Regions from separate parts of the Rummeliibacillus sp. G93 genome, predicted to be linked through region 1. Evidence: a T-box and tRNA genes for the amino acid it is inferred to sense, from the RefSeq annotation. Region 1 holds a T-box; the other regions hold tRNA genes.

Region 1 (7,173 bases):
ATCTGATGCCGACTGTTTTAAATCCTGCTTCCTTTAATGTATTGACGATTTCCATTTGAAGAGAAAGTTGTTCAGGTGTATTTGTTTTCGCAATCGCAATTTTTACACTGACATGTTCTTTCTCTTCTTTAATTGAAACCTCTAAAACCCCACCAGTTTCCTTTAAGGATTTATGTAGAAAAGGATCTTTTAATGCTCCCACTAATTCCAGAACTTGTTGTTCATTAATCACTGTAGACACTCCTCTATTGCGTTTGCCTTTAGTATATCATAACGCTTACAAATAAGTATTATGGCATATCTTATTCAATAGAGGATTCGGAATAACGTTCAATGCCATCTACAATTGCTTCCGCCATTTTTCGTTGATAATCAGGAGAAGACAATAGCTCTGCTTCTTCAGGATTACTTAAAAAGCCGGTTTCAACTAATACAGCTGGCATTTTCACTTTTTTCAGCAAATATACTTGCTTTATTGCTAGTGCCTCACGATTTGTATTTTTTAGGTTCTCCTTGATGGAGTCTTGGATAGAATTAGCTAACAATTCTCCTGCTGGATGCCCATTCGCATGGTAAAACACTTGAGCTCCGCGCCACTTTGTTTCAGGAATAGCATTTGCATGTATGCTTAGGAATAAATCCGGTTTTTCCTTGTTCACTAATTTTTCTCTTAAGAATATGTCTTGCTTTTTGCGTTCTCTCAAAGTGTTAAATTCAGCTTTAGGTGTATGCTCGGCGATCACATCATCATTCTTTGATCTTGTCATATATACCGTTGCGCCTTTTTTCTTTAAAAGCTTTTCCACTTCTTTCGTAATAGCCAACGTTACATTTTTTTCAATCAACTTATCTGTAGACGCCCCTCCATCAATCCCCCCATGCCCCGCATCCAATGCTATCTTGACACCACCCAAGGTCTCGGAAATAAAGAATCCGCGATTAGATGCTTTGGTCTCATACACAACTATGAAAATACAAGCTACTAAAACAACACTCCATATCATCCAACGTTTCAATCACAGACACCACCTTTTTACCATACCATATGCGGAAGACTGTCCCGATATGTCGGTAGCATAAGCAAAACAAAAACCCCTTCTCTGCTGTATGAGAAAGGGGCTTTGTTTATTAGTATTAATAAGCGCGGGCAAACCACACTGTATGTTTTGCTTCTTTGCCACAATTTAAGCATGTATGCTTTGTTGTTGGCGGATTGAATGGTATGTTTCGCGTAGTGAATTTTGTTTTTTCTTTTATCGTTTCTTCACACGCATCATCTCCACACCAGCCAGCTAAAACCCAACCAGGAATGGTTTCTTGTTCTTTAGACTTTTCTAAATGGGCTGTTAACTCATCTAATGTTTCAATATGCGTGTGTGAATTCTCTGTTCGGAAAGCTTTTGCTTTTTCTAAAAGACGCGTTTGCATCATTTCAAGTTCTTTTTCTACATGTTCAATGACAGCATCTAAAGATACCGAGACTTTTTCATCCTCATCGCGTGCTTTCATTAAAGCTTGCTGATTTTCTAAGTCACGAGGACCTAGCTCAATACGGACAGGAACACCTTTCAGCTCCCATTCATTAAATTTATAGCCGGGCGATTGATCTGAATCATCCAGACGAACACGAATACCTTTCGCTTTCAATGCTGCGAAAATTTCATCGAGTTTCTCAATAATGGCAGGATTCTTTTTCCATGGACCGACCGGAATAAGCACTACTTGTATAGGTGCTATCTTTGGTGGCAAGACAAGGCCTTTTTCGTCTCCGTGAACCATAATAACAGAACCAATCAAACGTGTAGATGTTCCCCAGGAAGTTGTATGCACGTAAGTATGCTTGTTTTCTTTATTCAAGTATTTGATATCAAATGCTTCCGCAAATTTTGTACCTAAATAATGAGAAGTCCCCGCTTGTACAGCTTTTCCGTCTTTCATCATCGCTTCAATAGAGAAAGTATCAACCGCACCAGCAAAACGTTCTGATGGTGTCTTTTGCCCATCATAAACAGGGATAGCAAGAAGTCCTTCAACTACCTCTTTATATATAGATAGCATTTGCATCGTTTCTTTGCGTGCTTCTTCTTCATCTACATGTGCAGTATGACCTTCTTGCCACAGGAACTCGGATGTACGAATGAATGGAAGAGTTTTCTTTTCCCAACGGAAAACATTTGCCCATTGGTTAATTAAAACTGGAAGGTCTCTGTAGCTTTTAATCCAGTTTGAATATAAATGGCCAATCATCGTTTCAGAAGTTGGACGTAATGCCAAACGCTCTTCTAATTCTTCTCCTGCTGCTTCTGTCACCCAAGGAAGCTCTGGTGAAAATCCCTCAATATGATCCTTTTCTTTTTGGAAAAAAGATTCAGGAATTAACATTGGGAAGTATGCATTGCGGTGCCCCGTTTCTTTAAATCGTTTATCCATCTCCGCTTGGATATGTTCCCATATCTCATAGCTGTCAGGTTTGAATGCAATACATCCACGTACTGGAGTGTAATCAATCAAATCTGCTTTTTGAATTGTATCAATATACCATTTTGAAAAATTGTTTGTCATTTGAGACATTTTCTTTTCCTCCTTAGAAAAAATAAAAAAAGCATAAAGCGTCCAAATAAGGACGTCTTTATGCTAGTAGACGTGGTACCACCTTAGTTCGGCGTAAATAAACTTTATGCCCTCTAAACGTTTATAACGAAACGACTCGGTTAGCTTTTCACTAACATCTCCGTGGCAGGGTTCAATAAGAAGAGGTGATATAGCTTCCAGCCTAGGCTATACTTTCTGGTTCACAATTCTTATTTACTTGATCACTTCACTGATTATATATATAAACAAATATATCAACTTGTTTCAGATACTTCAATCATTAGTATCAACACAAATGCTAATTTGTATACCATATTAACATATTCTTTTTCTAATATGGATAGAAGATTTATAAGTCTGCTCCCCCTACCGTTACTTTCGACGATAGATAGGGGGTTTTATAATTGGTTCTTCTATCAAATGGTTCACGATAATAACACGTTTTTCAATTGACTTTCTGATTAAATTAAAATAAACTACTAACATACTTTTTAAAAAGTACTTTGATTAAAGTATTTTAAATAAAGCATAAATGAATTTAGCAAAAGGAAGGATTCAACAAATGAAGTTTACTCAATTCTTAAAAACAAAAGGGGCAATCGGAGCCATATTCATGGGCATATTTTATGCGGTTGTCATGTTAGGGATCTTCTTGCCTGGCTATTCAGCAATCCCAGGAAATATAGATAAATTACCAATTGCCATAGTTAATGATGATTCTGGTGAATACGGTGCAAAGATTGCCGATCAGTTACAAGAGAAGTTACCGTTTAAAAAAATTGAAATGGATTTAACAAATAAAAAAGCCTTAAAGGATTTAGAGCATAATGATTTAGCGTTAGTTGTACACATTCCAAAAACATTCTCTAAGAATATGCAAAAAGGTGAAACATCTTCAAGCATCGACTTTACAATCAATGAAGCCGGAGCTACAACCGTTTCCTCTTCTATCAATTCTGTCATTATGGCAATCAATAACCAATTTAGCACTCAATTTTCTCAACAGACAGCAGAAGGCATTCTAATGAACGTGAATGTACCAAAAGAGCAAGCGGCTGAATTAGCTAAAAAGATTGAAACGTCGTATGTAGGAAACGTCGTAAAAATTAACGAGATGCCAGATGGTATGAATAATAACATGTTGCCAATGTTCTTAACGATGGCTGGTTATACAGGTGCGATGATTGGTGCCATGCAATTAGTAGGCGTATTCAAGGGCAGTCGTGGAAAAGCAAGTAAAACTCGCTTATTCTGCTATGTACAATTAACAGCATTGATAGTGGCAGTAGTATCATCACTAGCCGGTACAGGGATTGCATATTTAATTAATAAACCGAGCGGTAGCCTATTCTTCAGCGTATTAGGACACCAAATTCTTAATTACATGGTCTGCTTCAACTTCACGGCTATTTTAATCTTTTTAGTTGGAGAAGTAGGCATGATTTTCAACTTACCAATTTTACTCATTCAAACACTAGCAAACGGCGCGACTATTTCCCGCGATATGATGTACTTGCCTTATAAATGGATGAGCTATATTTCACCAATGTATTACTCTGTACAAGGATACTTTGCTGACTTATACGGAAGTATCAGTGCAAGTCCATATATTTGGTCAATGGTTGCAGTCGGTGCAGCTGCTATGTTGATTAACATTGGGATTGTTGCATTTATTCACAAACCTATCCCAGTAGAGGAATCTTCCACTGAAACAGACAAATTAAAGAATTCGTCTGAAGCAACTATCTAGTTTTTGTTACAATAGAGTTAACATGCTTCTTGAAGGAGTGTTAGTATGTCTATTCAAATCTTTATATTGAGCAAACTGATGGAGGGTGCCAACTACCCTTATAAATTAAAAAAACACCTATCCGATCCAATTCCATTAGATCAAATAGCTGGATTAACAGAAAGTAAGCTATATTATAATTTTGACTCCCTAGCTAAAAAAGGGTTGATTGAAATTATTGAAATTAAAAAAGAAGAAAATCGACCAGATAAGCAAGTATTTGCGATTACCGAAAAAGGTCGCGAAGAGCTGCCCAAGCTCATATACAAGTTATTTGAGAATGCCAAAGAAATTACAGATATGGTCGTGGGCATAGCAAATATCAAATATGTGAACCGAGAAAAAGTAATAGAGATATTAGAAAAGAAAGCTCGAACTATTGAAAGCCAATGGGCGCACGTAATTGGGTTCAAAGACCAGATTGAGCTAGATGAAGATAGTGAGAAGTTTGTAAACTACATGACAGGTTATGTATCAACTAAAACGGAACACACGATTCTCTGGCTAGAGGAACTAATTAATCGAATTCAACAAGGGCAGCTATAACAGATGAAAGCAGTCAGTTTTCCTAATAAAGGAGAACTGGCTTTTTCTAACATTAATTGATAAGAACTTATATATCAAACCTCTTTCCGCTGCTATACCAGAAAGAGGTTTTTATGATAAATATGCATGTTCAATTTTGTACATCAAACAAGATAATGATACGATGGCTTATTCTACCAAGGCCCAAGCAATATTGTTTTTAAAAACACGTAAACGAGCTAATTCTCCTTGTATCAATACCAAAAATCACCCAGGTCCAACCAGTCCATCTGAAACCTGAAACGGATCTTGAACCTACGAAAACAGGATAGTACCAAAATGCGTCACCATTGTTTAGCCATACGTACGTATTACGGAACAGACACATTCTAATTGCTCCTGGATCTACTGCTAATGGCGAAACAGTTGTTGACTGTTGCGGAGTAAATGATGGGGGCGGAGCAGTTGGTGCCTGTGAAGTGCCTGGCGTTCCAGGAAATGATGGTCCTGGAGAACTTGGTATCCCCGGTATTCCTGGAAATGAAGACCCTGGAAAACTTGGCATTCCTGATGACCCAGGGAAACTTGGAAATTGGAATGGATTATTCATTTTAAAAATCACCACCTTAAATAAAACTCTAAAGTAGTGTATGTTGTATTGTCCTTTTGTGTTCAATTACTCTCAGATCAAATAGAGTACCAATTGATACAAAATAAAAAAAGAATACCCTGATATATGGGCATTCTTACTGTTTTTATTTTTTTTGCTTCGGATCTAGGATGGATCTTAATTCCTTTATATCCTCTTCAGATAAATTATCCTCCTGAATAAACTGTACTAACATAGACTTCAGTGTGCCGCCATAAATACGTTTAATAAACGATTCTGCCTCAGCACGCTGACATTCATCCTGCTCATACAGCGGAAAAAACGTATACACCCTTTGTTCTTTATTTACTCCCACGACTTCTTTTTTAACAAGACGATCTAAGAGCGTACGTATTGTTTTTGATTTCCAATCAGTTCGTTTCTGTAGGGCGGAGATTACATCATTTGCAGTAAGCGGCGCCTCTTTCCAAAGCACCGTCATCACTTCCCATTCAGACTCTGATATATTGGGAATATTTTTAGACATCATACAACCTCCTTTAGTAGATCAATAATTAATATATCCCCATGTCCTTTAAAATGGACAAAGTTATTTCTGCCGCCTTTTTACCCGATGCCTTTTCTTTTCTCTGAATATTGGTTGCAAAGAAATACGTATTCTTCCCATTTTCAATATATCCAATGAACCAACCATTCACTTCTTTGTTATTTACAACGCCTGTACCCGTTTTTCCAGATAGCAGTACCCCATTTTTTTGCTCAAGTTTGATTGCCTTTTTAACCGCTTGGACGTTTTTATCCTTAAACCCTAGCCGATTAGTATAGAAATTTTTTAATAACTGTACTTGTTCAACTGGTGATATTTTTAAAGATGATTCTAGCCAATATTGACTGATCCCGCCCGACATGTCGGAATTGCCATATTTCATTCGTTTTAAATAAGATTCAATGATTGCAGTCTGATTTCGCCTATCTAACTCTTGAAAATACCAGCTCACTGAATTTTTCATCGCAGTCGACAAATTTTGTTTTGAATTCCAAGAATCAAAAGGATACTTGGTCCCATTCCATTTTAGGCTAGAATTTTCACCTGATATAATATCGGACTCCAATCCGATTAATGCACTATAAATCTTGTAAGTAGAATCCGGAGAAACTCGAAGTGTACTTCTATTTTTATTATATATTTTATATTGGTCAGCCTGGTTATCGTATAAGACAAAGCTTCCATCATACCCCTTGAAAAGATTACTCGGATCCAAATAACTAGTCTTTTCACTCGTAAACTCATAACGATTCTGGTTCTGAGCCATAGCTGAAATGAATGGAACCTGACTCCCCACCAATATGCCTAACATCATAAAAACCACTATACTCTTCAGTTTCAAAAGCTTCGATTCCTTTGTATAACAAGCAATATGCTCTATACGGCTTTTCATTTGCTTTTTGAAGCCATTAAATTGATTGGCTAAAATTAGGTTTTTCTGCTGCGAGACTTTCTCTATAAAATGGATAATCGTCAGCCCATATTCTTTGTGATAATTCTCATCTAAGGAAGCTAAAACTGCATAATCGCAGGTGATTTCCCGATCCAATCGCATCTTTCGAAAAGCTAGCCAAACTAGTGGATTGAACCAGTAAATAATTTGGAAAAAGA
Region 2 (7,173 bases), 330 kb from region 1:
TTACATGCAAGGTTAAGTTGAAGAGACGGAGCCGCAGCGAAAGCGAGTCTGAATAGGGCGAATAAGTATGTGGTCGTAGACCCGAAACCAGGTGATCTACCCATGTCCAGGGTGAAGGTAAGGTAACACTTACTGGAGGCCCGAACCCACGCACGTTGAAAAGTGCGGGGATGAGGTGTGGGTAGCGGAGAAATTCCAATCGAACCTGGAGATAGCTGGTTCTCTCCGAAATAGCTTTAGGGCTAGCCTCGTGATGAAGAATCCTGGAGGTAGAGCACTGTTTGGACTAGGGGTCCATCCCGGATTACCGAATTCAGACAAACTCCGAATGCCAGTGATTTATACACGGGAGTCAGACTGCGAGTGATAAGATCCGTAGTCAAAAGGGAAACAGCCCAGACCACCAGCTAAGGTCCCAAAGTAATTGTTAAGTGGAAAAGGATGTGACGTTGCTTAGACAACCAGGATGTTGGCTCAGAAGCAGCCACCATTTAAAGAGTGCGTAATAGCTCACTGGTCGAGTGACGCTGCGCCGAAAATGTATCGGGGCTAAACAATTCACCGAAGCTGTGGATAGACATCTACGATGTCTGTGGTAGGAGAGCGTTCTAAGTGCTGTGAAGTCAGACCGGAAGGACTGGTGGAGCGCTTAGAAGTGAGAATGCCGGTATGAGTAGCGAAAGATGGGTGAGAATCCCATCCACCGAATGACTAAGGTTTCCTGAGGAAGGCTCGTCCTCTCAGGGTTAGTCGGGACCTAAGCCGAGGCCGACAGGCGTAGGCGATGGATAACAGGTTGATATTCCTGTACCACCTCCCTGCCATTTGAGTAATGGGGGGACGCAGTAGGATAGGGTAAGCGCACTGTTGGTTATGTGCGTCCAAGCAGTAAGGCGTGAGAGTAGGCAAATCCGCTCTCTATAACGTTGAGCTGTGATGGCGAGCTCTTTAGAGCGAAGTTCCTGATTTCACACTGCCAAGAAAAGCCTCTAGCGAGGCAGGAGGTGCCCGTACCGCAAACCGACACAGGTAGTCGAGGAGAGAATCCTAAGGTGAGCGAGAGAACTCTCGTTAAGGAACTCGGCAAAATGACCCCGTAACTTCGGGAGAAGGGGTGCTCTAGTAGGGTGCAAGCCCGAGAGAGCCGCAGTGAATAGGCCCAGGCGACTGTTTAGCAAAAACACAGGTCTCTGCAAAACCGTAAGGTGACGTATAGGGGCTGACGCCTGCCCGGTGCTGGAAGGTTAAGGGGATTGCTTAGCGCAAGCGAAGGTGAGAACCGAAGCCCCAGTAAACGGCGGCCGTAACTATAACGGTCCTAAGGTAGCGAAATTCCTTGTCGGGTAAGTTCCGACCCGCACGAAAGGCGTAACGATCTGGGCACTGTCTCAACGAGAGACTCGGTGAAATTATAGTACCTGTGAAGATGCAGGTTACCCGCGACAGGACGGAAAGACCCCGTGGAGCTTTACTGTAGCCTGATATTGAATTTTGGTACAGCTTGTACAGGATAGGTAGGAGCCATTGAAACCGGAGCGCCAGCTTCGGTGGAGGCGTCCTTGGGATACTACCCCAGCTGTATTGAAATTCTAACCCGTACCCCTGATCGGGGTAGGAGACAGTGTCAGGCGGACAGTTTGACTGGGGCGGTCGCCTCCTAAAGAGTAACGGAGGCGCCCAAAGGTTCCCTCAGAATGGTTGGAAATCATTCGTAGAGTGTAAAGGCACAAGGGAGCTTGACTGCGAGACCTACAAGTCGAGCAGGGTCGAAAGACGGGCTTAGTGATCCGGTGGTTCCGCATGGAAGGGCCATCGCTCAACGGATAAAAGCTACCCCGGGGATAACAGGCTTATCTCCCCCAAGAGTCCACATCGACGGGGAGGTTTGGCACCTCGATGTCGGCTCATCGCATCCTGGGGCTGTAGTCGGTCCCAAGGGTTGGGCTGTTCGCCCATTAAAGCGGTACGCGAGCTGGGTTCAGAACGTCGTGAGACAGTTCGGTCCCTATCCGTCGTGGGCGTAGGAAATTTGAGAGGAGCTGTCCTTAGTACGAGAGGACCGGGATGGACACACCGCTGGTGTACCAGTTGTTCTGCCAAGAGCATCGCTGGGTAGCTATGTGTGGACGGGATAAGTGCTGAAAGCATCTAAGCATGAAGCCCCCCTCAAGATGAGATTTCCCATTACGCAAGTAAGTAAGATCCCTCAAAGACGATGAGGTAGATAGGTTCGAGGTGGAAGTGTGGCGACACATGGAGCTGACGAATACTAATCGATCGAGGACTTAACCAAATTCTTAAGAACCTTCAATTCACGTTTATCCAGTTTTGAAAGAACAACTTTCTTTCAATAAGAAGGATTTCAAGACACGAGCAGTAGTGCGATGTGTATTGGAAGCCGAATAGTCTAGTAATGATGGCAAAGAGGTCACACCCGTTCCCATGCCGAACACGGAAGTTAAGCTCTTTAGCGCCGATGGTAGTTGGGGGCTTCCCCCTGTGAGAGTAGGACGTTGCTAGGCATAAATATGGAGGATTAGCTCAGCTGGGAGAGCATCTGCCTTACAAGCAGAGGGTCGGCGGTTCGATCCCGTCATCCTCCACCATTTTTAAATGAGTCATTAGCTCAGTTGGTAGAGCATCTGACTTTTAATCAGAGGGTCGTAGGTTCGAATCCTACATGACTCATCATTTAAATTACGCGGGTGTGGCGGAATTGGCAGACGCACTAGACTTAGGATCTAGCGCCGCAAGGCGTGGGGGTTCGACTCCCTTCACCCGCATTAGTTTTTTTGCGCGGAAGTAGTTCAGTGGTAGAACATCACCTTGCCAAGGTGGGGGTCGCGGGTTCGAACCCCGTCTTCCGCTCCACTTATAAAATTATTGAAACTTTTTTATTATAGATTTGCGCCCATAGCTCAACTGGATAGAGCGTCTGACTACGGATCAGAAGGTTGTGGATTCGACTTCTGCTGGGCGCACCATTTCCGGGAAGTAGCTCAGCTTGGTAGAGCACTTGGTTTGGGACCAAGGGGTCGCAGGTTCGAATCCTGTCTTCCCGACCATTTATACTATATATACATTGGGGCCTTAGCTCAGCTGGGAGAGCGCCTGCCTTGCACGCAGGAGGTCAGCGGTTCGATCCCGCTAGGCTCCACCAATTTTCAATAATAACGGAGGAATACCCAAGTCTGGCTGAAGGGATCGGTCTTGAAAACCGACAGGCGGGTCAAACCGCGCGGGGGTTCGAATCCCTCTTCCTCCTCCATTTAAATTTTCATTGATACATAGAAAATAAAAAATTATATGGTCCGGTAGTTCAGCTGGTTAGAATGCCTGCCTGTCACGCAGGAGGTCGCGGGTTCGAGTCCCGTCCGGACCGCCACTTTTTAAATGAATAATTATTTGTTATGGGTCGGTAGCTCAGTTGGTAGAGCATTAGATTGAAGCTCTAAGTGTCGGCAGTTCGATTCTGTCCCGACCCACCATAACAATACGCCGGTGTAGCTCAGTTGGTAGAGCAACTGACTTGTAATCAGTAGGTCGAGGGTTCGACTCCTTTCGCCGGCATTTTTTGGAGGGGTAGCGAAGAGGCTAAACGCGGCGGACTGTAAATCCGCTCCTTCGGGTTCGGCAGTTCGAATCTGCCCCCCTCCACCATATATGGGCCTATAGCTCAGCTGGTTAGAGCGCACGCCTGATAAGCGTGAGGTCGATGGTTCGAGTCCATTTAGGCCCACCATTACATTATGTGATTCCGAAGTAGCTCAGTTGGTAGCAGCATCTGACTGTTAATCAGAGGGTCGCAGGTTCGAGTCCTGCCTTCGGAGCCATAGAAGGCCCCTTGGTCAAGCGGTTAAGACACCGCCCTTTCACGGCGGTAACACGGGTTCGAATCCCGTAGGGGTCATAATAAAAAAACTCTTGGAAAATTTCCAAGAGTTTTTATTTTGCACTTTTTAAGCATAAGGTATTCCTTAATCCTAGGCGGACTTTATATACGTGTTCTCGTAGTTCTATAGTGAAGTGCTCATTTACTTGTTTAGTGCTTCCAATTCTATTAAAACTTTTTTAAATTGAAGCTCTGCATCTAGAATGATATGTTGCAAATCTTTTGTGATATTGTTTACCTGTTTTGTTTCAATTCTAATATGATCCACATTCATATTAACTTGATTTATAAATTCTGCTACATTATTCGCTAGCTTGCGTACCTCTTCTGCCACAATACTAAAACCCTTTCCTTGGTCTCCTGCACGTGCAGCTTCAATGGCTGCATTTAATGCTAATATGTTTGTTTTCGTGGCTATGCTTCTCATTAATTGAGATACTTCACTTATTAATTGAGTCTGTTTAGTTAGTGATTGCAAAGCATCCATCTTGGATTCAGTGTTTTCCGTAACAGCTTTTACTAAGTTAGTAGGAATCTCTTTTAATTGGCGGGTGGTAGAGATAGTTTTATTTTCCCGTTCTGTAATATCAGTTGCAATCTTTAAGATACCTTCTATTTCACCTGCCTTGTTTAGGACAGGAATATAGGTAGCTTCAAGCCATACAGTTTTTCCATATTTATTAATACGTTCAATTTTCTCTTGAAATCGAACACCTTGCTTTAAATTTTCCCATAATGCAATGTATTCTTTGCTGCTTGAAAATTCATGTGTACAGAATTGTTCGTGTTTCATGTTTAACATTTCATTAGCTGTATAATTCAGTGTGTTTGCAAAGTTTTCATTTGCCCAGATGACTTCCCGATTCAGGTTAAATTCCACCATTGCTAAATTTTTTTCAAGCGCCAACAATACAAATTCCTCATTTAATATTTGAGAGCTGCCTGTTATAAGGTTAGTTTTAATGTTCTTTTTCCTCTCATTATATGTATTTCCTTTTTCCTATTTTAAAAAGAATTAAGTGTAATTATACCATTAGACTAATTCCTTTGATATATATTTCTTTGTAGAAAAAGGTAATAATAATTAAAGAACCAATGAAAAAGCATCCCTTATAAAAGGGATGCTGGAAATTCAATAGGTAAGCCACTTTTGCCGTAATTTTAAATATCGAAAGTTTTAAACCACCACTCCTCAAAGTGGGTGTTCGCAGAGCATTTCATGTTCGTCCGCATCAAGATGGATGCGGCATACCAGTCCGTACTCAATTAAAACTCCCTATTACAGCTTAAAGGTTAAAACTTCATATTATTACGTACAATGTAGCTTGTATTGATATATTACTACTAATTAAATTTGAATTCAAGAAAGAAAGCTTGAGTAATTAATAAGCCGCCTTTGCCGTAATTTTAAATATCGAAAGTTTTAAACCACCACTCCTCAAAGTGGGTGTTCGCAGAGCATTTCATGTTCGTCCGCATCAAGGTGGATGCGGCATACCAGTCCGTACTCAATTAAAACTCCCTATTACAGCTTAAAGGTTAAAACTTCATATTATTACGTACAACGCAGCTTGTATTCATATAATACTCCCCTTGAAGGCAATCCGCAAGAGAGAACACCTATGAAATTATTGGGAAAATAAATCTTACTTTTTCTTCATTGTATAGAAGAAAATAAAAAAGCATATGCCTATGATTCAGGCCTAAGCTTCAGAAAGAACGTGTTGGGTAAGCGTAGTAATATCGATTGGCGTCTTCTCAGAAACTACGTCTGCCAAGATGACATTTTTAAAGTACTTTACACATGTAGGAAGAGGAATTTTCAATAACTTTGTTAATGCTTCCTCATACATGCTTACAAATTCCTTATCGGTGTTTCCTCTTTTCAACTCAGAGAAAGCTTCATAGAAGAGATCGAGCTTATCCGCAAATTCTAGCAATAGTCCTTCAAGCGTTGAATCTTTTCCTTCTTTCATGCGATCAAAGAATATTTCTTGGAATTCCTCAGGGATTTCGTGAAGGATGAATTTTTCCATCATTTTTTCTTCTACATGTGAAATCATCTGTTTTAATTCTGGTGATGCGTGTTTGACAGGGGTCTTAATATCACCAATGAAGACTTCCGCAAAGTCATGGTTAATCGTTTTTTCATAAAGTGACTTCCAATCAACTGTAGCCCCCTCCATTTCCTCTAGGGTACCGAAAAACATGGCGTATTGGGATACTTTCCAGGAATGTGCTGCCACGTTATGCTCTTCAAACTTAAAACGTCCTGGACAACGAATAATTCTTTCTAAATCCGTTAAACTTGTAAAAAATCTATGAATGCCTATATTAATCACTTCCTTGAAAATAGTATATGCCTTGCTAAAAAATTGTGAACATAAAAATGCGTATTAGGGTTTACTACAATCAGTGCAATAAAGCACATCAGAGAAAAATTTTGTAGTTTCACCCTTATTATAGTCGGAAAAATAAAAGTTATCCGGTTATTTACGGAAACGTAAACAGATCTTTATTTTGTATTTACATATTCGCTGTTATTCGTATATTTCATTATGAATGAACTCATATTTATCTATTTGAAAACTATTACAATAAAGAAGTTTCACCTTTTTGTTGATTGCATGTCTAGTCAATTTCTATTAAGGTAAAAGTAATAAATAGATAGAAAAGGAAGCAGAAGATATGCTGTATTCAACTGGCGTTTTTATCCATGTATTAAGTGCAATATTATCAATCGGCCCATTCTTTGTCCTTTTACCTATGCTTAAGAAAATGAAGACTGCTCTAATACATGAAGAAATGGTTGCCTATGTAGCAACGTTCCAGATAGCCATTCGTGTCGTGAAGCATGCGGGCCATGTTTTAATCATATCAGGAATATACTTGCTCTGGCGTAGTGGTTATTCGATTGCAACGCCATTTATAGCCGCTACAATTGGACTTTTGGTTGTATCGCTCTTTTTTCTAGCGAAAGCATTCAAACCGACAATGCGCACGTTTAATACTCCAGAATATGACCAACAACAATTTGTTGGTAAGCTAAAAAGAGCTACATGGATCTACGTAATTCTATTAACCTTAATGCTATGGTTCATGGTGACAAAACCTGTTTTATGGTGATTCATCGATGGCTCGATGAATCAATAGAAGAATTACTAATAATCCTACTTCTATAATGTGAGATTAATGAAAATAGGTGGAAAATATGAGATTAATGAGAATCGCTCTGATCCTGCTTGCTGTTATTCTGATCTTCTTCGGATGGACAGCATATA
Region 3 (7,173 bases), 1.1 Mb from region 1:
GAAATAGCGTTCTCCCAAATTTCTGGTCATATGCGTTCTTTAATGAAGAGCTCATTGAAATTAGTTAATGCTTTAACCGATGATTTTTCTCATGAAATCGATGATTTTGATTTGCAGCCACCATTTTCCGTAATTGAAGAACAAGTGAAACTTGATTCTGGTATTACAGGGGATGCGCTTTTAAACTTTGCCAATCGTGTAGCAAGTGCCACAAAGAGGTGGTATAAGCAAGACACGGATCAATGGAAGTTTGAAAAAAGCGCTTATATAGAAGAGTTGTCCTTTACGACAGTTGAGCCCTTAAAGAAAAAATGTGCAGTCTTGAAAAACAAAGTAGAAGTAATTGATGGCGCAAAAGCAATTGAAGAACAGGAAAAATATTTTGCTATCCAAAAAACGGTCTCGATTCAGACAATGAATCCTGAAGCAGATCAATGTGTATCTGAGTGGGAGCAAGAACATGAAAAGGCAATGGGCAATATCCGGCCGTTTGATCCATCTATGCTCGTAAAAAAAGAGGAGCAGGATCAAGAAGAGGAATTGGAGGATAAAATTTCATCTCCATCTATACACTCGACAACTGCTCTTCAAAACGCTGTAAGGACAGCAAGCGCTATTGAACCAATTCAAGGATTTTCAGAGGTTGCAAATTATTTAAAAAATAAAGTGAACCGCTTAAAGCAAAAAGACTTTACAATTGCACTTTTTGGAGCATTTAGTGCAGGGAAATCTTCTTTTTCAAACGCATTGATGGGGCAAAAAGTGCTGCCAGTGTCACCAAATCCTACGACAGCTGCTATTAATAAAATTCGTCCTATTTCAGAAGGCCATCCGCATGAAACGGCAGATGTCCACTTAAAGACTATTGGACAATTAGAAAATGACATTATTGCAAGTTATGAAGCAATTGGTATTACGATTCGTTCGCTAAATGAAGCATATGAGCGGGCAGAAGAGGCTTTGGCTAAACCACTCGACGATGAAAGACTGCATGTTCATAAATCCTTTGTGCGTGCCTTCAAAGAAGGCTACCCTACATTTAAAGAAAAATTGGGCAATACTATCAGGACAAACCGCGAAGAGTTTGAAAAGTTCGTAGCCGAAGAAAGCAGAAGCTGCTTTGTCGATAGTATTGATTTCTATTACGATTGTGAATTAACCCGTTTAGGTGTGACATTAGTAGATACACCGGGAGCAGACTCTATAAATGCACGGCATACGGGGGTTGCGTTTGAGTATATTCGTAATGCGGATGCTATATTATTTATCACGTATTACAATCACGCATTTGCAAAAGCCGATCGAGAATTTTTAATTCAACTTGGTCGCGTGAAGGATGCATTTGAACTAGATAAGATGTTCTTTATCGTTAATGCAATTGATCTTGCAAAGGATGCAGAGGAAGCAGAAGACGTAAAAGATTATGTGAAACAAGAACTCCAACGTTTCGGCATTCGCCATCCAAGACTATTTGGTGTTTCGAGTTTATTAGCATTGCAAGAAAAATTAGAAAGTCAGGATTTACATTCTGGTTTGCCATTGTTTGAAGAGAATTTCCATCATTTCTTATCAGAAGAATTGACAGCACTAGCAGTTCAAGCACTAGCTGAAGAAACGGAAAAAGCCCAAGAAAGACTTCGGATATTGATTCAGCAAACTGAAGACAATATGAAGCGAAAAGATGAACGTCTTGCTGAACTAGCTAAGTTAGAACAGTATATCCACACAAGATATATCCACTCTGCAGCTCAAACGATAACAAAAGATACAAAACAGGAACTGGATGAACTGCTCTACTTTGTATTACAGCGAGTTTACTATCGATACCCGGATTTCTTTAAAGAAGGCTATAACCCTACAACCTTCGCATCAAAATCATCTTCAGTTGCATTGGCCATTGCTTTGAAAGAAGTCCTAGCAAGTTTAGGGTTTGATTTTGAACAAGAAATGCGTGTTACTAACTTTAGAATTGCGAAATTTATCATGAAAAAAATTCACGAACGAGACCAAGATGATATGAAACAGCTCAAAGACATTAATGCTAGTTTTTCATTTATGCCATTTGAGGCAGAAGAACCTAATATTTTAGAATTCGTTGGTCCTTTTTCTGATAGCAAACCATATGAATCCGTTAATAAATATTTTAAAAATAATAAGTCCTTTTTTGAAAAAGGCGATAATTTGAAGTTGCGTGAAGCACTTGAAGAGCTAACTAAACCAGATGCCAAAAAGTATTTAGATGAACAATCAGCACGCATGAAAAAATGGCTTGAAGACATTATTGGAAAACTTGCTGAAGAATTGCGTCTACACATCTCGAGACAAGCTATTAACCAAATTGATATTGAAAAAACGTTGCTTCATGAAGGTACGAAGCTTGAAGAATGGAAACACATTTACAACACACTAATGAATGGGGTGGAGAAGTGATGGGTGAAGTTTTTCTTTCAGTAAAGGATATTCCTCTTGACTCTCAAGGAAAATATAAATGGATTGATGCTCGTTTTAATCTCCAGAATTCTGCCGAAGGTTCGACTGTTTATCAAAAACAGCACATTGGAGAAGCTGTTTTCTGGGATTTGGAGAAGGATTTATCAGACATGGAGCAACATGCGGGACGCCACCCAATGCCAACGAAAGATAAACTACAGGCTCTATTTGAAAGAAGTGGATTGCAAATGGACGATTCTATACTAGTCTATGATCAAGGCGGAACACCATTTGCAGCAAGAGCGTGGTGGTTACTAAAGTATGGCGGGTTTCAGAAAGTACAGATTGTCCAAGAAGGGTATAATGCTTTAGTTAATGAAGGCTTTAAAACGTCGAACGAATTGCCTGTTGTCCAACAGACAAGCTTAAACTTAAAATGGCAGGAACACCTATATGCAGACCGCATAGCAGTAAAGGAAATCGTAGATGGTCATGTGGATAGAACATTGCTTGATGCCCGATCGAACGCTCGCTATAAAGGAGAGATAGAGCCGATAGATCAAATTGCCGGCCACATCCCAGGAGCAATAAATTATGATTGGGAGCAATTATTACAAGATGGTAAACTTTGTCCTAATGAATCATTGTTGGAATTAGTATCTAAGAAAGAACCGATTACGGTTTATTGTGGAAGTGGCGTCACTGCTGCCCCGTTATTCGCTATGCTAAAGGAAATGGAATATGAAGACATACAGTTATATACTGGAAGCTACAGCGATTGGATTCAACACTTTGATATAGAGAAAGTTTAATATAAACATCCGCATTTTAGGAATGCGGATGTTTTTTATTTCAAATTACAAGGGATTTCTTTTTTTATGTCGAATGTTCTCGTTAAGAGTGTTGGAAGCGGGGGGATTAGTATAATTACTAGAGATCATGCATTAGAGATGATTACTGAAAATTTTAATGAGTTCTTTGATGAGTTAGAAAATATGAACCAATTAGAAACAGAAGCATTAAAAAATGAAATTCAAGGACGAAATATGTATATTCAGCAGCTGAAAAGTGAAAAAGAACTATTGTTAAAAGAAATAGGCATCATCAAGAAGGTAAATAACAACCTTTTAGAAGAAAGGAAGAAATTACGAAAGGAAATAGATGCGAAAAATAAAATCATGGACTTCACGGATGGCATGACCGTTCTACTTAATAAAAAATGTACCCTAGGGGAAAAGCAAAAAGTAATTGAACATCTATTTAGAATAGGCATTGACGATGAAAATTCAAAGTTATATATAGAAGAATTTATTGACGTTCTTTCCAATTGTTTAAGTTTATTAGATGTGAATCAAAGCAAAAGAATAAAAAGTCTTTTAAAGAAAAATATTGATTTTTATCATGAGCTTTTTTCAAATACAACTCCTCAAGCTCAATTAAAAATCTTACACATGTACAAAGTGAAAAATTGGATTGAGCTGCTAGAAAATTTCTTAGAAAGAACTGTGCAATCTAATAGCTTAAAGCGCTTTTCTGATATAGAAGGTCTAAATCTACTTTTATACATAATTTATTATAAGAAATTAAGCAAACTTGAACAAAATAAAACGTTTAAACTTTATTATCATGATCAGAATAAACCACTTTCTGCGAAGCTATATAAAAGTTATCATGACTATTCGCTAAGCAAAACTTTACGAGAGCTAAACAAATTTATTTCTATCATTAGTGAAGAACAAAAAAATATAGACTTGTTGAAAGGAGAAATTATACAATATTTCCTTGAGAAAGTTTTTACTGCAAAGGAAGTAGAAAATTATAGAATGTTTAAGAAGTACAATATTCAAACTGCGGAGAAGAAAACTAAACAATTCGGTATAAACTTTAGTGAATTAAGAAAATATGGTTATCAAATATCTGGTCGGACAGATGAACAACGTTGGCAAGCTTTAAATGATTTTGTAGAAGAATACGGTTTAGAGGTAACTGTAGCAGAGTTATCAAAGAGAATTAAACTTAAATCCAGAGAAGAAGACCAAAAAAAGTATTCCAATGCACTTTGTAAATGGAACAGCGATTTGGAAAAGTTAAAAATACAATATTATCGTGGAGATTTTCCTTGGCCGAATTTTGAAAAAAAAAAGTAGTGTTATCGGTGTGTGAAAATAGACTGTCTTACGCTATCCAACCCATTTATATTTATATTGATTTTTTGAAGCTTAGCTTGTAGACTTATTAAGGTAGTGCTTCTGAAAGAAATGGTATAAACAAGATTGTTTATAATTTTTTTAAGAAAAGTATTGCATTTATAAAAATGTCGGTATATAATTAATCTTGTCTTTAACGCGGAAGTAGTTCAGTGGTAGAACATCACCTTGCCAAGGTGGGGGTCGCGGGTTCGAACCCCGTCTTCCGCTTAATAGTAGAATGGTCTGGATTACTAGTAGGACATACATAATTTTCGGCTTTTAGCTTGAAATTCTATTTCTAACAAGCGCCCATAGCTCAATTGGATAGAGCGTCTGACTACGGATCAGAAGGTTGTGGATTCGACTTCTGCTGGGCGCACCATTTCCGGGAAGTAGCTCAGCTTGGTAGAGCACTTGGTTTGGGACCAAGGGGTCGCAGGTTCGAATCCTGTCTTCCCGACCATTTATATTCTATACACATTGGGGCCTTAGCTCAGCTGGGAGAGCGCCTGCCTTGCACGCAGGAGGTCAGCGGTTCGATCCCGCTAGGCTCCACCAATTTTAATATTTAATACTATGGCGGCCTAGCTCAGCTGGCTAGAGCGTACGGTTCATACCCGTAAGGTCGGGGGTTCGATCCCCTCGGCCGCCATATTTCCCTGGAGGAATACCCAAGTCTGGCTGAAGGGATCGGTCTTGAAAACCGACAGGCGGGTCAAACCGCGCGGGGGTTCGAATCCCTCTTCCTCCTCCATTTTCTCAAGAGCATACTCATATTATTATCGCGGGGTGGAGCAGTTCGGTAGCTCGTCGGGCTCATAACCCGAAGGTCGCAGGTTCAAATCCTGCCCCCGCAACCAAATGATTTGGTATTTTACGAAAGCATATTCGTATTATTATCCTGGGTGGAGCAAATTGCAATACGAAGGTTGCGATTAACATTGACGCAAGCGAAGCGTGGAAGATGTTATTATGCTTTGTTGATTGAAAAGATTATATTCTATACTATTATCGCGGGGTGGAGCAGTTCGGTAGCTCGTCGGGCTCATAACCCGAAGGTCGCAGGTTCAAATCCTGCCCCCGCAACCAAATGGTCCGGTAGTTCAGCTGGTTAGAATGCCTGCCTGTCACGCAGGAGGTCGCGGGTTCGAGTCCCGTCCGGACCGCCATTTTTTAGTTTAATATATTCTTATTTTGATGGGTCGGTAGCTCAGTTGGTAGAGCATTAGATTGAAGCTCTAAGTGTCGGCAGTTCGATTCTGTCCCGACCCACCATCAAATGCCGGTGTAGCTCAGTTGGTAGAGCAACTGACTTGTAATCAGTAGGTCGAGGGTTCGACTCCTTTCGCCGGCACCATATTTACTATTCCGAAGTAGCTCAGTTGGTAGTAGCATCTGACTGTTAATCAGAGGGTCGCAGGTTCGAGTCCTGCCTTCGGAGCCATATGGGGAAGTACTCAAGTGGCTGAAGAGGCGCCCCTGCTAAGGGTGTAGGTCGGGCAACCGGCGCGAGGGTTCAAATCCCTCCTTCTCCGCCATACAATAATGGCCCCTTGGTCAAGCGGTTAAGACACCGCCCTTTCACGGCGGTAACACGGGTTCGAATCCCGTAGGGGTCATTACATAACCTAACCTTCAGAGCATTCTGTATTGTTCTGAAGGTTTTTTGTATGCAAAAAGATGTTTACCATTAATTTTGAAGTGTGCCAGCCTTTATTCATTAAAAAATATAATAGCTTTCCATAGACTGTTTGCTAATATGAGGTTTAAACCTATCTTGACAATTAAATTAGGTAAAATGGGTCGCTTTCTATATAAAAGTTCTGTATGATATTTAGGATAACGAAATTTTCAGAAAGGACTTCATACATATGCTAAAACAGTTTTTTAGTTACTACAAACCACATAGGAAATTGTTTATAATTGATTTTTGTTCAGCCATTATAGTGGCTATTTTAGAGCTAGCGTTTCCTGTAGCTGTTCAAAAGTTTATTGATACGCTGCTTCCTACAAACAACTGGGGAATGATCACGAAAGTAGGAGGCCTTTTGCTCCTGGTGTATCTATTGAGTACCATCTTAAACTTTATTGTTAATTATCTTGGTCATAAACTTGGTATAAATATTGAAACTGATATGAGAGAAGAATTGTTTACACATGTTCAAAAGCAGTCTTTCCGGTTTTTTGATAATACTAAAACCGGCCATATCATGAGCCGAATAACGAATGATTTATTTGATATTGGCGAATTTGCACATCATGGGCCAGAGGATTTCTTTATCGCTATCATGACTTTTATTGGCGCTTTTTGGATCATGTTTACCGTGAATCCAACGCTTTCATGGATTGTGCTTGTAATGGTTCCAATTTTAATGGTTCTTGTTTATGTATCTAATGTAAAAATGAATAGGGCATGGACGGGTATGTACGGAGAAATAGCTGAAATCAACGGACGAGTAGAGGATAGCGTTTCAGGTGTTCGAGTAGTACAATCGTTTACAAATGAAACCTATGAAAAAAATCGTTTTAAAAAACAGAATGGATTATTTCGCCT
Region 4 (7,173 bases), 780 kb from region 1:
GCGCAATGACTACCTTGTCCGCTTCTTTCTTTTGAATAAGATTTGTTACTTGTTCAATCGATGTAAGGTAAGCAGCTTTATTGGGCTCTGTACTTTCAACCACTATTGGTTTAGCGTATTCCACTTTCTCAAATGTGTAGCTTGCACGGAGAAGTTCATCTCTTTTTTTGCAAAGCTTCTGAAACAGTCCTGCTTCTTCCCGTTCTGCTATATAGTTTGTGCTAATATAGCTGTGTCCGTTACGGATAATTAACTGGTAGGTAGCAGCTGCGAAAAATGCTTCTGGCACATCATCCCACTCGCCTGACTGTGTGTTGGCAGGATCAAATGTAAAACCTCCGAATAATACGGGTCTTACATTCTCCTCATTTGTGAGTACATGCTGCGTGAGCTTCTTCCATTGCTGGTCGACCTCTTCAAAACGTCCCTCATTTAATCCGCTTTCGATTATATGTGCATGGCCTAAGCCAACTAACGTAAAAGTTTGATCAGGATTTTGCCAGAAAAAACGTTGTCCAGTAAATTCTTCTTCACCCGCATGAAAAAAGGCTAATGCAGACAAAGAGCTAACTTCGATTGTTTCTGAGAAAAACTGCAGTGTTGTTTTTTCTGTATCCTTTTGGTCGCCGATTGTTGACGACAACTGATGATTCATGAAAATTACCTCCGTCAGTAGATCATTTATCTACTAAGTACATACTTCTATATATTCTATCATACAACTTTCATTAATTTTCGGCACTTATTTGCTTTTTTAATGACTAATCATGGAATTTGGACAAAACAAAAAGACTGCGTAAATGCAGTCTTTTATAAATCTGTATCATAAATTCCATCAGATTCGCTTCCTTTATCAGATGGTGAATCTGATGAGCCATATTCTTCGACAACCAGAAAGCTATCTTCGCCGTCAACACGGTAATCCTTCAAATTGCTCGGATGTGAAGTATTCCCTGTCAGAACTCCTTCTTCAACTGAACGTTCCGTTGTATCTAGTGTATCCTCCGCATGCTCTATGCAAGTCAAAGTTCTAGGCATTGCTTCTAAGCGTTCGTAAGGAATTTCTTTACCACACACTACACAGGTACCATACGTACCAGCCTCCATGGCCCGAAGCGCTTCTTTAATTTCTTCTTTTTGAAAGTCATGGAATTTATCCATTGCAAGCTCTGTTGCTTGGTCTGTCAGATCTGTCGCCTGATCAGCAGGATGGTTATCATAGTTAGAGAGCTCCGTTGATTCAAAAACCCTGTCATTATCAGGCCTTTCTTCAATACGTTTCAGCTCATCCAATAATTCATTCTTTAAATGTTGTAATTGTTGTTCGTTCATATACTTAGCCTCCCATTCTTTCTTATTTATTCCCCAAAAACAACTTTTCAAAGCCATTTTTCGATTTTTAAGAAAAGAAAAAAGATGAGATGGAAATTCTCGAAATATTGAACGGATTAACATAAAAATAAAAAAGTCTTTAGAACATAAACTGTTCTAAAGACTTAGTATGACCCCTACGGGATTCGAACCCGTGTTACCGCCGTGAAAGGGCGGTGTCTTAACCGCTTGACCAAGGGGCCAATTGTATGGCGGAGAAGGAGGGATTTGAACCCTCGCGCCGGTTGCCCGACCTACACCCTTAGCAGGGGCGCCTCTTCAGCCACTTGAGTACTTCCCCACATGGCTCCGAAGGCAGGACTCGAACCTGCGACCCTCTGATTAACAGTCAGATGCTGCTACCAACTGAGCTACTTCGGAATAATAAATGGTGGGCCTAAATGGACTCGAACCATCGACCTCACGCTTATCAGGCGTGCGCTCTAACCAGCTGAGCTATAGGCCCATTTTGGAGCGGGTGAGGAGAATCGAACTCCCGACAACAGCTTGGAAGGCTGTGGTTTTACCACTAAACTACACCCGCATCATGGTGGGTCGGGACAGAATCGAACTGCCGACACTTAGAGCTTCAATCTAATGCTCTACCAACTGAGCTACCGACCCATAATGCTTTTGAAAAAAATGGCGGTCCGGACGGGACTCGAACCCGCGACCTCCTGCGTGACAGGCAGGCATTCTAACCAGCTGAACTACCGGACCATTTGGTTGCGGGGGCAGGATTTGAACCTGCGACCTTCGGGTTATGAGCCCGACGAGCTACCGAACTGCTCCACCCCGCGATAATGTTATATATTATTTTGTGATAATGGAGGAGGAAGAGGGATTCGAACCCCCGCGCGGTTTGACCCGCCTGTCGGTTTTCAAGACCGATCCCTTCAGCCAGACTTGGGTATTCCTCCGATATTTAAATGGTGGACCTTGCAGGACTCGAACCTGCGACCGGACGGTTATGAGCCGTCTGCTCTAACCAACTGAGCTAAAGGTCCTTTAATATGGCGGCCGAGGGGATCGAACCCCCGACCTTACGGGTATGAACCGTACGCTCTAGCCAGCTGAGCTAGGCCGCCATGATATTATATTTTAAAATTTGGTGGAGCCTAGCGGGATCGAACCGCTGACCTCCTGCGTGCAAGGCAGGCGCTCTCCCAGCTGAGCTAAGGCCCCAAATTAATTTTTTTAATGGTCGGGAAGACAGGATTCGAACCTGCGACCCCTTGGTCCCAAACCAAGTGCTCTACCAAGCTGAGCTACTTCCCGGAAATGGTGCGCCCAGCAGAAGTCGAATCCACAACCTTCTGATCCGTAGTCAGACGCTCTATCCAGTTGAGCTATGGGCGCATATGTAAATTTCTCTAATTTATAAAAATGGTGCCGAGGACCGGAATCGAACCGGTACGGTAGTCACCTACCGCAGGATTTTAAGTCCTGTGCGTCTGCCAGTTCCGCCACCCCGGCATATTTGGAGCGGAAGACGGGGTTCGAACCCGCGACCCCCACCTTGGCAAGGTGATGTTCTACCACTGAACTACTTCCGCATATGCTGTGTTAATCTGGCAATATTTAATTTAAAATGGTGCGGGTGAAGGGAGTCGAACCCCCACGCCTTGCGGCGCTAGATCCTAAGTCTAGTGCGTCTGCCAATTCCGCCACACCCGCGTGATTAAAATGGTGAGTCATGTAGGATTCGAACCTACGACCCTCTGATTAAAAGTCAGATGCTCTACCAACTGAGCTAATGACTCATTTTAAGTGGTGCCGGCGAAAGGAGTCGAACCCTCGACCTACTGATTACAAGTCAGTTGCTCTACCAACTGAGCTACACCGGCGAATAAATATGGTGGAGGATGACGGGATCGAACCGCCGACCCTCTGCTTGTAAGGCAGATGCTCTCCCAGCTGAGCTAATCCTCCATATTACAGCCTAGCAACGTCCTACTCTCACAGGGGGAAGCCCCCAACTACCATCGGCGCTAAAGAGCTTAACTTCCGTGTTCGGCATGGGAACGGGTGTGACCTCTTTGCCATCATTACTAGACCTATTATTTATTTAAGGACAAGAATTATTATACCATGTTTTCTAGAAAAGTCAACAACTTTTTTTAAAAAACTATTTCTTGTTCTCTCAAAACTGGATAAACGTAAATTGAAGGTTCTTAAGAAATTTGGTTAAGTCCTCGATCGATTAGTATTCGTCAGCTCCATGTGTCGCCACACTTCCACCTCGAACCTATCTACCTCATCGTCTTTGAGGGATCTTACTTACTTGCGTAATGGGAAATCTCATCTTGAGGGGGGCTTCATGCTTAGATGCTTTCAGCACTTATCCCGTCCACACATAGCTACCCAGCGATGCTCTTGGCAGAACAACTGGTACACCAGCGGTGTGTCCATCCCGGTCCTCTCGTACTAAGGACAGCTCCTCTCAAATTTCCTACGCCCACGACGGATAGGGACCGAACTGTCTCACGACGTTCTGAACCCAGCTCGCGTACCGCTTTAATGGGCGAACAGCCCAACCCTTGGGACCGACTACAGCCCCAGGATGCGATGAGCCGACATCGAGGTGCCAAACCTCCCCGTCGATGTGGACTCTTGGGGGAGATAAGCCTGTTATCCCCGGGGTAGCTTTTATCCGTTGAGCGATGGCCCTTCCATGCGGAACCACCGGATCACTAAGCCCGTCTTTCGACCCTGCTCGACTTGTAGGTCTCGCAGTCAAGCTCCCTTGTGCCTTTACACTCTACGAATGATTTCCAACCATTCTGAGGGAACCTTTGGGCGCCTCCGTTACTCTTTAGGAGGCGACCGCCCCAGTCAAACTGTCCGCCTGACACTGTCTCCTACCCCGATCAGGGGTACGGGTTAGAATTTCAATACAGCTGGGGTAGTATCCCAAGGACGCCTCCACCGAAGCTGGCGCTCCGGTTTCAATGGCTCCTACCTATCCTGTACAAGCTGTACCAAAATTCAATATCAGGCTACAGTAAAGCTCCACGGGGTCTTTCCGTCCTGTCGCGGGTAACCTGCATCTTCACAGGTACTATAATTTCACCGAGTCTCTCGTTGAGACAGTGCCCAGATCGTTACGCCTTTCGTGCGGGTCGGAACTTACCCGACAAGGAATTTCGCTACCTTAGGACCGTTATAGTTACGGCCGCCGTTTACTGGGGCTTCGGTTCTCACCTTCGCTTGCGCTAAGCAATCCCCTTAACCTTCCAGCACCGGGCAGGCGTCAGCCCCTATACGTCACCTTACGGTTTTGCAGAGACCTGTGTTTTTGCTAAACAGTCGCCTGGGCCTATTCACTGCGGCTCTCTCGGGCTTGCACCCTACTAGAGCACCCCTTCTCCCGAAGTTACGGGGTCATTTTGCCGAGTTCCTTAACGAGAGTTCTCTCGCTCACCTTAGGATTCTCTCCTCGACTACCTGTGTCGGTTTGCGGTACGGGCACCTCCTGCCTCGCTAGAGGCTTTTCTTGGCAGTGTGAAATCAGGAACTTCGCTCTAAAGAGCTCGCCATCACAGCTCAACGTTATAGAGAGCGGATTTGCCTACTCTCACGCCTTACTGCTTGGACGCACATAACCAACAGTGCGCTTACCCTATCCTACTGCGTCCCCCCATTACTCAAATGGCAGGGAGGTGGTACAGGAATATCAACCTGTTATCCATCGCCTACGCCTGTCGGCCTCGGCTTAGGTCCCGACTAACCCTGAGAGGACGAGCCTTCCTCAGGAAACCTTAGTCATTCGGTGGATGGGATTCTCACCCATCTTTCGCTACTCATACCGGCATTCTCACTTCTAAGCGCTCCACCAGTCCTTCCGGTCTGACTTCACAGCACTTAGAACGCTCTCCTACCACAGACATCGTAGATGTCTATCCACAGCTTCGGTGAATTGTTTAGCCCCGATACATTTTCGGCGCAGCGTCACTCGACCAGTGAGCTATTACGCACTCTTTAAATGGTGGCTGCTTCTGAGCCAACATCCTGGTTGTCTAAGCAACGTCACATCCTTTTCCACTTAACAATTACTTTGGGACCTTAGCTGGTGGTCTGGGCTGTTTCCCTTTTGACTACGGATCTTATCACTCGCAGTCTGACTCCCGTGTATAAATCACTGGCATTCGGAGTTTGTCTGAATTCGGTAATCCGGGATGGACCCCTAGTCCAAACAGTGCTCTACCTCCAGGATTCTTCATCACGAGGCTAGCCCTAAAGCTATTTCGGAGAGAACCAGCTATCTCCAGGTTCGATTGGAATTTCTCCGCTACCCACACCTCATCCCCGCACTTTTCAACGTGCGTGGGTTCGGGCCTCCAGTAAGTGTTACCTTACCTTCACCCTGGACATGGGTAGATCACCTAGTTTCGGGTCTACGACCACATACTTATTCGCCCTATTCAGACTCGCTTTCGCTGCGGCTCCGTCTCTTCAACTTAACCTTGCATGTAATCGTAACTCGCCGGTTCATTCTACAAAAGGCACGCTATCACCCATTAACGGGCTCTAACTACTTGTAGGCACATGGTTTCAGGATCTCTTTCACTCCCCTTCCGGGGTGCTTTTCACCTTTCCCTCACGGTACTGGTTCACTATCGGTCACTAGAGAGTATTTAGCCTTGGGAGATGGTCCTCCCAGATTCCGACGGAATTTCACGTGTTCCGCCGTACTCAGGATCCACTCAAGAGAGAATGCACTTTTGACTACAGGACTGTTACCTGCTATGGTGGGTCTTTCCAAACCGCTTCGCCTAACGCATTCCTTTGTAACTCCGTATAGAGTGTCCTACAACCCCAAGAGGCAAGCCTCTTGGTTTGGGCTCTTCCCATTTCGCTCGCCGCTACTAAGGGAATCGAATTTTCTTTCTCTTCCTTCAGGTACTTAGATGTTTCAGTTCCCTGAGTCTGCCATCAAGACGCTATGAATTCACGTCAAGATTCTACCCCATTACGGATAGAGGGTTTCCCCATTCGGAAATCTCCGGATCAAAGCTTACTTACAGCTCCCCGAAGCATATCGGTGTTAGTGCCGTCCTTCATCGGCTTCTAGTGCCAAGGCATCCGCCATGCGCCCTTAATAACTTAACCGTTGGCTTATAAAAGCCTTTAAGTTATTAAGCCTAAAAAATTTAAAACTTAATAAATGTGTTACTTAAGAATTTCTTCAATGTCGTTTTATCCAGTTTTCAAAGAACAAGGTTTTGAGAGTATGAACCCTCAAAACTGAACAGCAAGATGTTAATCCTACAGACGAAGTCTGTATTCCGTTAAATTCCTTAGAAAGGAGGTGATCCAGCCACACCTTCCGATACGGCTACCTTGTTACGACTTCACCCCAATCATCTATCCCACCTTCGGCGGCTGGCCCCAAAAGGTTACCTCACCGACTTCGGGTGTTACAAACTCTCGTGGTGTGACGGGCGGTGTGTACAAGGCCCGGGAACGTATTCACCGCGGCATGCTGATCCGCGATTACTAGCGATTCCGGCTTCATGTAGGCGAGTTGCAGCCTACAATCCGAACTGAGAACGGTTTTATGAGATTAGCTTGCTCTCGCGAGTTTGCGACTCTTTGTACCGTCCATTGTAGCACGTGTGTAGCCCAGGTCATAAGGGGCATGATGATTTGACGTCATCCCCACCTTCCTCCGGTTTGTCACCGGCAGTCACCTTAGAGTGCCCAACTAAATGATGGCAACTAAGATCAAGGGTTGCGCTCGTTGCGGGACTTAACCCAACATCTCACGACACGAGCTGACGACAACCATGCACCACCTGT

The links. A T-box is a leader RNA that pairs with one kind of tRNA and senses whether it is charged. The one in region 1 lies ahead of proS (proline--tRNA ligase), so its partner is inferred to be a tRNA-Pro.
Region 2: it encodes a tRNA-Pro, which carries the amino acid that the T-box ahead of proS (proline--tRNA ligase) is inferred to sense. The anticodon was not compared.
Region 3: it encodes a tRNA-Pro, which carries the amino acid that the T-box ahead of proS (proline--tRNA ligase) is inferred to sense. The anticodon was not compared.
Region 4: it encodes a tRNA-Pro, which carries the amino acid that the T-box ahead of proS (proline--tRNA ligase) is inferred to sense. The anticodon was not compared.

Annotation. Positions count from the first base shown of each region.
Region 1 is NZ_CP097314.1:3,057,370-3,064,542, forward strand. It holds gene M2M59_RS15465 (Mrp/NBP35 family ATP-binding protein) at 1-232, opposite strand, end outside; gene cwlD (N-acetylmuramoyl-L-alanine amidase CwlD) at 303-1,016, opposite strand; gene proS (proline--tRNA ligase) at 1,135-2,571, opposite strand; T-box leader at 2,617-2,831, opposite strand; gene M2M59_RS15480 (YhgE/Pip domain-containing protein) at 3,155-4,342, shown strand; gene M2M59_RS15485 (PadR family transcriptional regulator) at 4,388-4,927, shown strand; gene M2M59_RS15490 (collagen-like protein) at 5,127-5,516, opposite strand; gene blaI (penicillinase repressor BlaI) at 5,662-6,042, opposite strand; gene M2M59_RS15500 (BlaR1 family beta-lactam sensor/signal transducer) at 6,071-7,173, opposite strand, start outside.
Region 2 is NZ_CP097314.1:145,622-152,794, forward strand. It holds rRNA gene M2M59_RS00730 (23S ribosomal RNA) at 1-2,293, shown strand, start outside; rRNA gene rrf (5S ribosomal RNA) at 2,407-2,522, shown strand; tRNA gene M2M59_RS00740 (tRNA-Val) at 2,531-2,606, shown strand; tRNA gene M2M59_RS00745 (tRNA-Lys) at 2,616-2,688, shown strand; tRNA gene M2M59_RS00750 (tRNA-Leu) at 2,702-2,783, shown strand; tRNA gene M2M59_RS00755 (tRNA-Gly) at 2,797-2,871, shown strand; tRNA gene M2M59_RS00760 (tRNA-Arg) at 2,908-2,984, shown strand; tRNA gene M2M59_RS00765 (tRNA-Pro) at 2,989-3,065, shown strand; tRNA gene M2M59_RS00770 (tRNA-Ala) at 3,085-3,160, shown strand; tRNA gene M2M59_RS00775 (tRNA-Ser) at 3,176-3,268, shown strand; tRNA gene M2M59_RS00780 (tRNA-Asp) at 3,309-3,385, shown strand; tRNA gene M2M59_RS00785 (tRNA-Phe) at 3,413-3,488, shown strand; tRNA gene M2M59_RS00790 (tRNA-Thr) at 3,498-3,570, shown strand; tRNA gene M2M59_RS00795 (tRNA-Tyr) at 3,577-3,660, shown strand; tRNA gene M2M59_RS00800 (tRNA-Ile) at 3,666-3,742, shown strand; tRNA gene M2M59_RS00805 (tRNA-Asn) at 3,757-3,833, shown strand; tRNA gene M2M59_RS00810 (tRNA-Glu) at 3,839-3,910, shown strand; gene M2M59_RS16495 (methyl-accepting chemotaxis protein) at 4,035-4,379, opposite strand; partial or broken gene M2M59_RS16500 (PAS domain-containing protein) at 4,473-4,802, opposite strand; RNA gene ssrS (6S RNA) at 5,030-5,222, opposite strand; RNA gene ssrS (6S RNA) at 5,276-5,468, opposite strand; gene M2M59_RS00830 (YfbR-like 5'-deoxynucleotidase) at 5,596-6,225, opposite strand; gene M2M59_RS00835 (hypothetical protein) at 6,581-7,018, shown strand; gene M2M59_RS00840 (hypothetical protein) at 7,104-7,173, shown strand, end outside.
Region 3 is NZ_CP097314.1:1,976,258-1,983,430, reverse strand. It holds gene M2M59_RS09950 (dynamin family protein) at 1-2,430, shown strand, start outside; gene M2M59_RS09945 (sulfurtransferase) at 2,385-3,242, shown strand; gene M2M59_RS09940 (hypothetical protein) at 3,309-4,577, shown strand; tRNA gene M2M59_RS09935 (tRNA-Gly) at 4,776-4,847, shown strand; tRNA gene M2M59_RS09930 (tRNA-Arg) at 4,925-5,001, shown strand; tRNA gene M2M59_RS09925 (tRNA-Pro) at 5,006-5,082, shown strand; tRNA gene M2M59_RS09920 (tRNA-Ala) at 5,102-5,177, shown strand; tRNA gene M2M59_RS09915 (tRNA-Met) at 5,198-5,271, shown strand; tRNA gene M2M59_RS09910 (tRNA-Ser) at 5,281-5,373, shown strand; tRNA gene M2M59_RS09905 (tRNA-Met) at 5,403-5,479, shown strand; tRNA gene M2M59_RS09900 (tRNA-Met) at 5,632-5,708, shown strand; tRNA gene M2M59_RS09895 (tRNA-Asp) at 5,712-5,788, shown strand; tRNA gene M2M59_RS09890 (tRNA-Phe) at 5,819-5,894, shown strand; tRNA gene M2M59_RS09885 (tRNA-Thr) at 5,901-5,976, shown strand; tRNA gene M2M59_RS09880 (tRNA-Asn) at 5,987-6,063, shown strand; tRNA gene M2M59_RS09875 (tRNA-Ser) at 6,067-6,157, shown strand; tRNA gene M2M59_RS09870 (tRNA-Glu) at 6,167-6,238, shown strand; gene M2M59_RS09865 (ABC transporter ATP-binding protein) at 6,491-7,173, shown strand, end outside.
Region 4 is NZ_CP097314.1:2,277,946-2,285,118, forward strand. It holds gene M2M59_RS11330 (isochorismate synthase) at 1-655, opposite strand, end outside; gene M2M59_RS11335 (TraR/DksA C4-type zinc finger protein) at 811-1,332, opposite strand; tRNA gene M2M59_RS11340 (tRNA-Glu) at 1,503-1,574, opposite strand; tRNA gene M2M59_RS11345 (tRNA-Ser) at 1,582-1,672, opposite strand; tRNA gene M2M59_RS11350 (tRNA-Asn) at 1,676-1,752, opposite strand; tRNA gene M2M59_RS11355 (tRNA-Ile) at 1,761-1,837, opposite strand; tRNA gene M2M59_RS11360 (tRNA-Gly) at 1,842-1,915, opposite strand; tRNA gene M2M59_RS11365 (tRNA-Phe) at 1,920-1,995, opposite strand; tRNA gene M2M59_RS11370 (tRNA-Asp) at 2,015-2,091, opposite strand; tRNA gene M2M59_RS11375 (tRNA-Met) at 2,095-2,171, opposite strand; tRNA gene M2M59_RS11380 (tRNA-Ser) at 2,199-2,291, opposite strand; tRNA gene M2M59_RS11385 (tRNA-Ile) at 2,302-2,378, opposite strand; tRNA gene M2M59_RS11390 (tRNA-Met) at 2,386-2,459, opposite strand; tRNA gene M2M59_RS11395 (tRNA-Ala) at 2,481-2,556, opposite strand; tRNA gene M2M59_RS11400 (tRNA-Pro) at 2,573-2,649, opposite strand; tRNA gene M2M59_RS11405 (tRNA-Arg) at 2,654-2,730, opposite strand; tRNA gene M2M59_RS11410 (tRNA-Leu) at 2,759-2,847, opposite strand; tRNA gene M2M59_RS11415 (tRNA-Gly) at 2,853-2,927, opposite strand; tRNA gene M2M59_RS11420 (tRNA-Leu) at 2,964-3,048, opposite strand; tRNA gene M2M59_RS11425 (tRNA-Lys) at 3,059-3,134, opposite strand; tRNA gene M2M59_RS11430 (tRNA-Thr) at 3,143-3,218, opposite strand; tRNA gene M2M59_RS11435 (tRNA-Val) at 3,228-3,303, opposite strand; rRNA gene rrf (5S ribosomal RNA) at 3,312-3,427, opposite strand; rRNA gene M2M59_RS11445 (23S ribosomal RNA) at 3,555-6,483, opposite strand; rRNA gene M2M59_RS11450 (16S ribosomal RNA) at 6,676-7,173, opposite strand, start outside.